3 regions of the Vibrio chaetopteri genome follow, and region 3 is predicted to be linked to each of the others. Evidence: riboswitches for the same ligand, from Rfam matches in the RefSeq annotation. Region 3 holds a riboswitch; each other region holds the start of a gene.
The links. Region 3 has a riboswitch for thiamine pyrophosphate ahead of thiD (bifunctional hydroxymethylpyrimidine kinase/phosphomethylpyrimidine kinase). Riboswitches for the same ligand answer to the same signal wherever they lie in the genome.
Positions count from the first base shown of each region.

Region 1: linked by a shared signal. The riboswitch ahead of thiB (thiamine ABC transporter substrate binding subunit) and the one ahead of thiD (bifunctional hydroxymethylpyrimidine kinase/phosphomethylpyrimidine kinase) in region 3 are both predicted to bind thiamine pyrophosphate.
Region 2: linked by a shared signal. The riboswitch ahead of thiC (phosphomethylpyrimidine synthase ThiC) and the one ahead of thiD (bifunctional hydroxymethylpyrimidine kinase/phosphomethylpyrimidine kinase) in region 3 are both predicted to bind thiamine pyrophosphate.

Region 1 covers NZ_CP115920.1:3,313,800-3,317,076, reverse strand. Annotated here, with positions in the region: gene mpl (UDP-N-acetylmuramate:L-alanyl-gamma-D-glutamyl-meso-diaminopimelate ligase) at 1-558, shown strand, start outside; gene PG915_RS15120 (flavin prenyltransferase UbiX) at 558-1,178, shown strand; TPP riboswitch at 1,255-1,375, shown strand; gene thiB (thiamine ABC transporter substrate binding subunit) at 1,535-2,473, shown strand; gene thiP (thiamine/thiamine pyrophosphate ABC transporter permease) at 2,553-3,277, shown strand, end outside.
Region 2 covers NZ_CP115920.1:220,472-223,748, reverse strand. Annotated here, with positions in the region: gene PG915_RS01080 (thiamine phosphate synthase) at 1-146, opposite strand, end outside; gene thiC (phosphomethylpyrimidine synthase ThiC) at 180-2,102, opposite strand; TPP riboswitch at 2,215-2,314, opposite strand; gene crcB (fluoride efflux transporter CrcB) at 2,371-2,754, opposite strand; tRNA gene PG915_RS01065 (tRNA-Asp) at 3,163-3,239, opposite strand.
Region 3 covers NZ_CP115920.1:873,031-876,307, reverse strand. Annotated here, with positions in the region: gene PG915_RS03945 (glycosyl hydrolase family 18 protein) at 1-1,033, opposite strand, end outside; TPP riboswitch at 1,398-1,498, shown strand; gene thiD (bifunctional hydroxymethylpyrimidine kinase/phosphomethylpyrimidine kinase) at 1,557-2,384, shown strand; gene PG915_RS03935 (ABC transporter ATP-binding protein) at 2,389-3,156, shown strand; partial or broken gene PG915_RS03930 (ABC transporter permease) at 3,222-3,277, shown strand, end outside.

The sequences.
Region 1 (3,277 bases), 1.1 Mb from region 3:
GGTGCGAAAGTGGGCGAGGTGAAATGGGATTTGGTGGGTGACCACAATGTCGATAATGCACTGATGGCGATTGCAGGTGCAAGACACGTAGGTGTTACGCCAGATTTAGCGTGTGAGGCACTGGGTAAGTTTATCAACACCAAGCGACGCCTCGAGTTAAAAGGCGAAGTGAATCAGGTGACGGTCTACGATGACTTTGCCCATCACCCAACGGCAATTGAACTGACGTTAGATGGTCTGCGTAACAAGGTCGGCGATAAACGTATTCTCGCGGTGTTGGAGCCGCGCAGTGCGACTATGAAACGTGGTGTGCACAAAGAGACGCTTGCCCAATCACTCACTAAAGCCGACCAAGTGTTCTTGTTTCAGCCAGACAGTATTGAATGGTCGGTACAAGACATTGCCGATGCGTGCAGCCAGCCCGCTCAAGTTGACAGCGACATTGATGCGTTGGTGGCTAAGATTGCAGCGCAGGGTGAGCCTGGCGATCAGATCTTGGTGATGAGTAACGGTGGCTTTGGTGGTATTCATCAGAAATTATTGGAGGCGTTAGCCTAATGAAATCGGCAGACAAAGCCATTACCCTTGCGTTTACTGGTGCCTCTGGGGCGCCTTACGGTATGCGCCTGCTCGAGTGTTTACTTGCTCAAGATTACACCGTGTATCTATTGATTTCGTCGGCAGCACGCGTGGTGCTTGCCACCGAGCATGATATTAAGCTGCCAAGCGGCCCAGATGCTGCCCACAAAGCTCTGACAGAGCATTTAAACTGCAAGCCAGAAAAGCTGATTGTGTGTGGTAAAGAAGATTGGTTCTCGCCCGTGGCTTCTGGTTCAGCTGCGCCGAAGCAGATGATAGTTTGTCCTTGTTCGGCGGGTAGCGTAGCAGCGATTGCTCACGGCATGTCAGATAACCTAATAGAGCGTGCCGCTGATGTAGTGATCAAAGAGAAAGGGCAACTGCTGTTGGTGGTGCGTGAAACGCCGTTCTCAACCATCCACCTTGAGAACATGCACAAGCTCTCCCAAATGGGGGTCACCATTATGCCTGCAGCGCCTGGCTTTTATCATCAGCCCAAATCTATTGAAGATTTGGTGGACTTTATCGTGGCTAGGGTGCTCGATCATATGGGGCTGGAACAAAATCTAGTGCCGCGTTGGGGCTACGATCAGCGATAGATCGACGTTAGCTAACGAATATTAAGGATAGATTTGGCGAATCTGTGACGAAAAGGTTACAATTCGCCCTCAAAGGTTGTAACTCACGGGGTGCACTAGCAGTGGTGCTGAGAGAAGGTCAAGCCTGATACCCGCGTACGTTAAGTAACAGCCCTGATCCAGATAATGCTGGCGTAGGGATGAGGCTCCTTTGCTATTAATCGGCTAAGTAGACACTCTAGCTCCAATTTATTGGATGCACTCCCACATCGCGCGTTTTCTCTGGGTCTCAAAACAATAACTAAGGACAGAACCAGTGAAAAACCACTCAATCAGCAAAATCGCGTTAGCGACAGCACTTTTTTTCAACTCCACTCATAGCATCGGCACAATCGCTGACCGTTTATACCTACAGCTCATTTGCATCCGATTGGGGGCCAGGCCCTGCGATTGAAAAAGCATTCGAAGCCCAATGTGGTTGCGATCTCAACTATGTAGCGCTTGATGATGGCGTGTCTATCCTCAACCGACTTCGCTTGGAAGGCAGCAGCACTCAAGCAGATGTCGTGCTTGGTCTTGATAACAACCTAATGAGCGAGGCGAAAAAATCGGGGCTGCTTGCTAACCACGGTGCTGATTTGTCATCGGTAGTATTGCCGAATGGTTGGAGTGATGAGGTATTCGTCCCATTTGATTACGGCTACTTTGCCTTTGTGTACAACAAAGAGAAGGTAAAGAACCCACCTAAAAGCCTTAAAGAGTTGGTTGAACAGCGTGATGACCTTAAAGTGATTTACCAAGACCCACGCACGTCGACACCAGGCCAAGGCTTACTGCTGTGGATGAAGTCTGTGTATGGGGATGATTCAAGCGCTGCATGGCAGCAACTGTCGAAGAAAACCGTCACTGTGACTAAGGGTTGGTCTGAAGCGTATTCGATGTTCTTAGAAGGGGAGTCGGATCTCGTGCTGTCTTACACGACATCTCCGGCTTACCACATTATTGCAGAGCAAGACCAACGTTTCGCAGCGGCTGATTTTGCAGAAGGTCACTACACTCAAATAGAAGTTGCTGCCAAGGTGGCAGGAAGCAGCAACCAGAAACTTGCCGATGAGTTTATGCAGTTTATTGTCTCTGATAGCTTTCAATCCAACATACCTACGGGTAACTGGATGTACCCAGTGGTGGATAGCAACTTACCCGCTGGGTTTGAGAGCCTAACCATTCCCGCCAAGGCGTTGTCTTTCTCTCCTGACGAAGTGGCGAATAATCGCAAGGCGTGGATCCTTGAATGGCAATCTGCGTTGATTAAGTAACGCTGTCTATTCGGCGGTACGTTATTCTTACTAGAGAATAACGTACCGTTGGAAATCTTGTTCTTCCCTAGAGGTCACTGTGATTCGAATTCCCAAAGCCGGCTTAGTGGTTGCGCTGCTCATTGGCCTATATGTCGTTGCGTCCTTGTGGACACTGCTTTCCTATTCTTCCATTGATGATATTAGTCTGCTGTTTAGAGATCCTTATTATCAGCACGTGGCCAAATTCAGTTTCTGGCAAGCTAGCCTCTCGACGCTGTTAAGTGTTGGACTTGCTGTCCCCGTGGCTCATGCGCTTTCGCGTCGCCATTTCTGGGGGCGAGAGTGGCTACTCAAGCTGTTTGCCACAACCTTGGTCATGCCTGTGCTTGTTGGCGTGTTTGGCATTGTGGCTATCTATGGTAACCAAGGAGTGATTGCCAAATGGTTCGCTGGTGGCTCAGCGCTTTTTTCCATCTATGGGCTCAATGGTATTTTGCTCGCTCACGTGTTCTTCAATCTGCCTTTTGCTACTCGGCTATTGTTGGTAACGATAGAGGGCGTGCCAGAGGAGCAGCGAAAGTTGGCACTTCATCTTGGCATGAACAGTTGGCAATGCTTTCGGTTAGTGGAATGGCCAAGGCTAAAGTCGCATCTTCCTCACGTTATTGGTTTGGTGTTTATGCTTTGCTTTACTAGCTTTGCAACTGTCATGGCACTTGGGGGCGGACCACAAGCGACCACCATCGAGCTGGCTATCTATCAAGCGATTAAGTTCGACTTTGATTTGCCCACTGGCGCGGTGCTAGCACTTTGGCAAATGGT
Region 2 (3,277 bases), 650 kb from region 3:
GCGCTTTCTTCGTGCTGGATAATGACCGCTTCACCTTCTTCAGAAGATGAGACGACGATGTTTTCGGTTGAGAAGCCGACTTGTTTTGCTAGGCCGAGAACACGATGAATATGACGATTCAAAGCGTCTGCGCCAATGGGCAGCATGAGTTTCAACGGAAGCTCCTTAGATTATGGTAGTTATTCTTCAGTAACAGCTGGGTGATACAACTCAGCACCCGTTGCTCTGAACTCTTCAGACTTTTGACACATCCCCTCTAAAGGGTCATCAAGCATTGTGATAGCAATACTGTCGCCTTGTTGTATTTCTTTAGCGTACTCTCGTACCTCTTGTGAGATCTTCATCGAACAGAACTTTGGACCGCACATCGAGCAGAAATGGGCAACCTTGCCAGACTCCTGAGGAAGTGTTTCATCATGGAACTGACGCGCAGTATCAGGATCTAGAGAGAGGTTAAACTGGTCTTCCCAGCGAAATTCAAAGCGAGCCTTTGAAAGTGCATTATCACGAATTTGAGCCCCTGGGTGTCCCTTCGCTAAGTCTGCTGCATGAGCAGCGAGCTTGTAGGTGATGAGCCCTGTCTTAACGTCTTCTTTATTTGGTAGGCCAAGGTGTTCTTTTGGCGTCACGTAACACAGCATCGCACAACCGTACCAGCCAATCATTGCAGCACCAGTGCCAGAGGTAATATGATCATAGCCAGGTGCAATATCAGTGGTCAGTAGCCCAAGCGTATAGAAAGGTGCCTCATGACAGTGCTCAAGCTGCTCTTCCATGTTCTCTTTGATCATGTGCATCGGTACGTGACCAGGACCTTCGATGATGACCTGAACATCGTATTCCCAGGCAATTTTGGTTAGCTTGCCTAGGGTTCTAAGCTCTGCAAATTGAGCTTCATCATTGGCATCGGCAATAGAGCCTGGACGCAATCCATCACCGAGGGACAAGGCCACGTCATAACGTGCACAGATTTCACAGATCTCTCTAAAGTTGGTATATAAGAAACTCTCTTCATGGTGTGCCAAACACCACTTAGCTATGATAGAGCCACCACGGCTAACGATACCCGTGACGCGCTTGGCGGTGAGTGGGATGTGATGAAGTAGAAGGCCAGCATGAATAGTAAAGTAGTCTACACCCTGCTCTGCTTGCTCAATTAATGTATCTCGCATTACTTCCCAAGTCAGATTTTCGGCGACTCCATTAACCTTCTCTAATGCTTGATACATAGGTACTGTACCGATCGGCACTGGACTATTACGTAAGATCCATTCGCGCGTTTCGTGGATATTTCGTCCAGTCGACAGATCCATAACTGTATCGGCACCCCATCGAGTACCCCAGACAAGCTTCTCGACTTCCTCTTCAATTGAAGAGGTGACCGATGAGTTGCCTATATTAGCATTGACCTTAACGAGGAAGTTGCGGCCAATGATCATCGGCTCAGATTCTGGGTGATTGATATTTGAAGGGATGATAGCTCTACCCTCAGCGACTTCCTTACGCACGAATTCGGGTGTGATTTCTTTAGGTAAGTTCGCCCCAAAGTGCTGACCTGGATGCTGCTGAGTGAGCACTTCGTCTTTGAGCTTTTGACGTCCCATGTTCTCTCGAATCGCGATGTATTCCATCTCAGGGGTAATAATACCTTGGCGTGCGTAGTGAAGCTGCGTGACGCAAGCGCCTTCAGCACCACGCCTGATACGAGGTAATAGCCCGTATCTAAGCTCATCAAGCGTGTCATCTTCAAGTCTTTGCTTAGCAAATTCTGAACTGACGCCTGACAATACTTCGGTATCAGCGCGTTCATCAATCCAGGCTTCTCTTAGCTTTGGTAAACCTGAGTACAAATCGATAGAGTACTCTGGGTCGGTATAGACACCAGACGTGTCATACACGTTGATGGGCTCGTTAGGCTCATGGATTGGATTGTCTTGGTTACCACCGATTAAGCTGTCTGCAAGAGAGATTGTACGCATTGGTACTTGCAGATCGCTTCGGCTACCTTGGATATATGTCTTTTGAGAATTGGGGTAAGGCGTTACCGATAATGTATCGATAAAGTTTTTTGCTTCCAGCCTATTTTGCTTGCGTGTCGACATAGCATTTCCTTATATATCATATAGTTATAAAAGATAAATGCTTGACGGATGTGTGAATACAAGAGGTATCAACCACAATAGCGTGCGCTATTTGATAAATAGAATATGATGCTAGTTCTATTCTCTTGTTCCCTTCGCTGGTACTAACCAGATCAGGTTCAACGGATCCCGAATTAACGGTCTCAGCCCTATGGGCACTCCGACAAGTATTGACTCGATTATAAAGGAATTAGTTTTAATACATCAACAGGACATGGAAGTTTTTCGTTTAACTTTTGGTCAGCATCTGAAAACCAATCCAACAAGCTGAGATACTCAAAACAACATTGAGCAATATATTTAGTCCCATCTTCAGAAACGCCCCCTGCTGCATCAGGAGTACGTTATCCATAGAAAACGTAGAGAATGTCGTAAGTGCACCTAAGAAGCCAAGACCAATGATTTGACGCCATGGATCAGGCGCAAAAATTTCAGCTTCGAATGCTGCAATCAATAGCCCCATAATAAACGAGCCAACCACATTGACGGTTAACGTACCGTAAGGAAAACCACGACCGAAAAGTGCAACACAAAGCTCTGATATCAAATATCTCGAACAAGCCCCGACAGCACCGCCCAATGCAATAAAACCTAAAACTGAAAACTGCCCCATCACCTAATCCCAAACTATGAATTGAAAAGGTAATAATATACCAACAACGAATAAATTCGACCCAACATCACATTTTTAACCACAAAATCCAACGGATAATCTATCTGGCTGTCGAGTAAATTTAAAAAGTTACATGCGTCACTTTTTAGACTGTAATCAACAATTAGTTCGCGAATTAAAACGAAAAGAAGATTGGAGCTAAAAAACCTAAGCTCACGAATGGAAAAGCTAGACTGAGAAGAAGTATATTGCAGATAGCAAAAAGCCTCGTCGTTAGACGAGGCTTCTTAATAAGTGGCGGAGTGGCTGGGGTTGCATCCAACCGGGACTCGACTTCCTTGAAAAGGAAGTTACCTAAGTTTTAGATAATAAAAAACCCGACGCTTTCGCATCGGGTTTTCTAATAAGTGGCGGAGTGGACGGGACTCGAACCCGCGACCCCCGGCGTGACAGGCCGGTATTCTAACCAACTGAACTACCACTCCGCAGTGGCATACTTGCTATTGCAAGTGTCCAAAATTCA
Region 3 (3,277 bases):
TACGTAGCTCTTGCATCAAAGCTGCATAAGCATCGCCATCACGCAATGGATCGCCAAGATCAGGTGCGGCACCTTGACCACCTGGGTATTCCCAATCAATGTCGACACCATCATAAAACTTCCACGTTTGTAGGAAGCGCTTCACCGATGCAACGAAGACATCACGATTGGCCTTATCAGTAAAGCTGTAGAAAGGGTCAGAAAGGGTCCAGCCACCGATAGAAGGAAGGATTTTTAGATCCGGGTTGCGCTGTTTAAGCGCCATCATCATGGCATAGTTCCCCTTAATTGGAGAGCTGTACTCATGTCCTGCCTGTGGGAAACTTTTTTGGTATGCAGCCCAAGGGTCATGAATCACGACTTCGTAATCAGGCATTCCCTGACAAGCGGTTTTTAGTGCATTAAAGCTATTACCACCAACGGATTTCACCGATTCGTTTGACCCACAAATTGGAATGAAGCCATAAATAATATGCGTGAGGTTATCGACTGGGATATTGTCGACTGTGAACTTGCGTCCATAGATGCCCCACTCTACAAAGTAAGTACCGACTACGGTATTTGGATCGGTATTGAACGTTTTGTTGTTCGGATCCACATTCATTGTCAGCGGTGGTAGATGTGCGCCATCTGTATCCGCGACAATAAGTTCAGCAGGTGCACTGCGTGAACAACCCGTCGCATCACACGCTTCAACCTCGACTTGATAGCGACCACCTTGTGCATAGTTAAACTTAGCCAGTGTTTGACTGCCCGAGATAGAACCGGTCGCGACTTGCACACCATCGAAATATATATTGTATGTATCGCCAGTTGTTCCACTCCATTGGTTGAACTGGATGCTAATGTCTGCGGCATCTTTGTACTGCACCATCTGGTTATAACCAGAGGTGGTTTCCATCGCGAGCTGGATTTTAGAAAACTGAAGATTGTTTGAGCCATAGACGTCGATAGACGGTGTTGCAGGAGCAGCAACAGCGCCTTGACTTACTGCCAACGCAACAGCAGATAAGCCTAATAATAATTTTTTCATTGTCATTCTCTTTCCTTGAAAGACGAAAAGTATCTCTGCTCACACACGTTAACAAAGTGTGAACATCGGTATTTATTAATAGGCGGGTGCGTTTATTTTTTGCGCAAAAATAAATTTCACTTCGAGTCACCACTCAAAATTAACTGACTCGTCTCACGCAGTTTCATTCAGTATCCAATCCTGTACCCAGAATTTTTCTCTTAATTCGATCATCACATAAGTGATTAACACTAAAGAGATTCAACAGAGACATCCAACCAGGCACATGCATTCATCCAGGCAATGAAAGTTGTTCTGAGACACAAATAATGCGCTGTTATTCGTTAAGACTGGAAAAATCGCTGCGCTTATATGACAATGACATCCTTATTAGTCGGGGGGCATTTTTGCTGAGATCACCATGTGGTGAGACCCGTTGAACCTGATTCAGTTAGTACTGGCGTAGGGAACTATAGAAAGCAAAGATGCTACAACCAGTGTCTTTCAAATCGCTATGGATCTCTTTCGCAAGTAAGGAGCATTTATGGCGACAACATCTCAAAACACTCCAATTGTCTTAACCATCGCAGGTTCCGATTCCGGCGGCGGCGCAGGCATTCAAGCAGACATCAAAGCTATTTCAGCGACGGGCGCTTACGCTTGCTCTGTTATTACCGCGCTTACGGCACAAAATACACAAGGCGTGACTGGTATTTTGGGTATCGACCCTGAATTTGTAAAAGCGCAACTTGACGCCGTGTTCACCGATCTCAATGTTGTCGCAGTCAAAATCGGCATGCTTGCTGACACCAATATTATCGGTGCCGTGGCAGAAAAGCTTCGCGAGTACCAGCCTAAGTTTGTGGTTCTAGACCCAGTTATGGTCGCGACCAGCGGCGATTTGCTACTCGAGAGTTCTGCCATTGATGCATTAAAGTCGGAGCTACTGCCGCTAGCGACCGTTATCACGCCAAACCTCCCGGAAGGCGCCGCTCTACTGGGCACTGACGTCCCTCAATCACAGCAACAAATGGAAGCATTGATAGATTCCTTGCGTAACTTAGAGACACCAGCCATCTTGCTTAAAGGTGGACACTTAGAATCGGAGCAAAGTAGCAACGATCTACTTATCACTGCGGAGAATGTTGAGCATTTCGAGACCAAGCGAATTGCCACTAAAAATACCCACGGTACTGGCTGCACATTAAGCTCAGCTATCGCGTCTTTTCTTGCTCAAGGTCATGGGCTTAGCGAAGCCGTTAAGCATGGTAAGGCCTATATTACTCAAGCGATAACGCACGCTGATGAACTCGACATTGGTAAAGGTCACGGCCCCGTTCACCACTTTTACGCGCTGAATAAAGACGCTTAATGCGATGACGCCTATTCGCATACTGGGCGCGACCCTAACCTATATAGGGGATGAAACGCCGATATTCTCTGAACTCAACGTTGAGTTTAGTGCCGCCACTTGGACCGCTATACTCGGTCCAAGTGGTTGCGGGAAATCGACACTACTGCGCTACTTAGCTGGAATACTGAGCGAGAAAGTCGATTTTCGTGCCTCAGTGTTTACACCCAATTTGACCGAACTTTCTGGGCAAGTCGCCTATATGGCGCAGCAAGATCTCCTGTTGCCTTGGCTCAGCGTGATCGATAATGTGTGCCTTGCCTCTAGGCTCAATGGCAAAAAAGTCGATGACGTGACACGCCAAAAGGCGCTATTACTGCTTGAGCAAGTGGGTCTTGCAAAGAAAGCAGCAGCAAGGCCTGCGGAGTTATCCGGAGGTCAGCGCCAGCGTGTTGCATTGGCTCGTACTCTAATGCAAGACAAACCCGTGGTATTGATGGATGAACCTTTTTCCGCGCTTGATGCAGTGACACGCCATAAGTTGCAACAGCTTGCCGCGACTCTACTCAAAGACAAAACCGTTTTACTTATCACCCACGATCCGCAAGAAGCGCTGCGGTTAGGCGAGCAAATATTGGTGATGAACGGCGCACCGGCCAGACTGCATAGCATTATCCCTCCGAAACAAGCCATCCCTCGATGTATTGATGGTGAGTTTGCCAAGATTCAGCAGTCCATACTCGAACACCTAGCGAAAACGCATACAGAATCAACATCGGGAGGCTTAAAATGACGCCACTCGCTGATATTGCTAATCGAAGCCACAAACAAGCCTCAAAGCAGGGTTTAAGTGCCATGATGCGGGTACTTATAAGCTTGGTGATCATCTTGGCACTCTGGAAGGGCATAGTCGT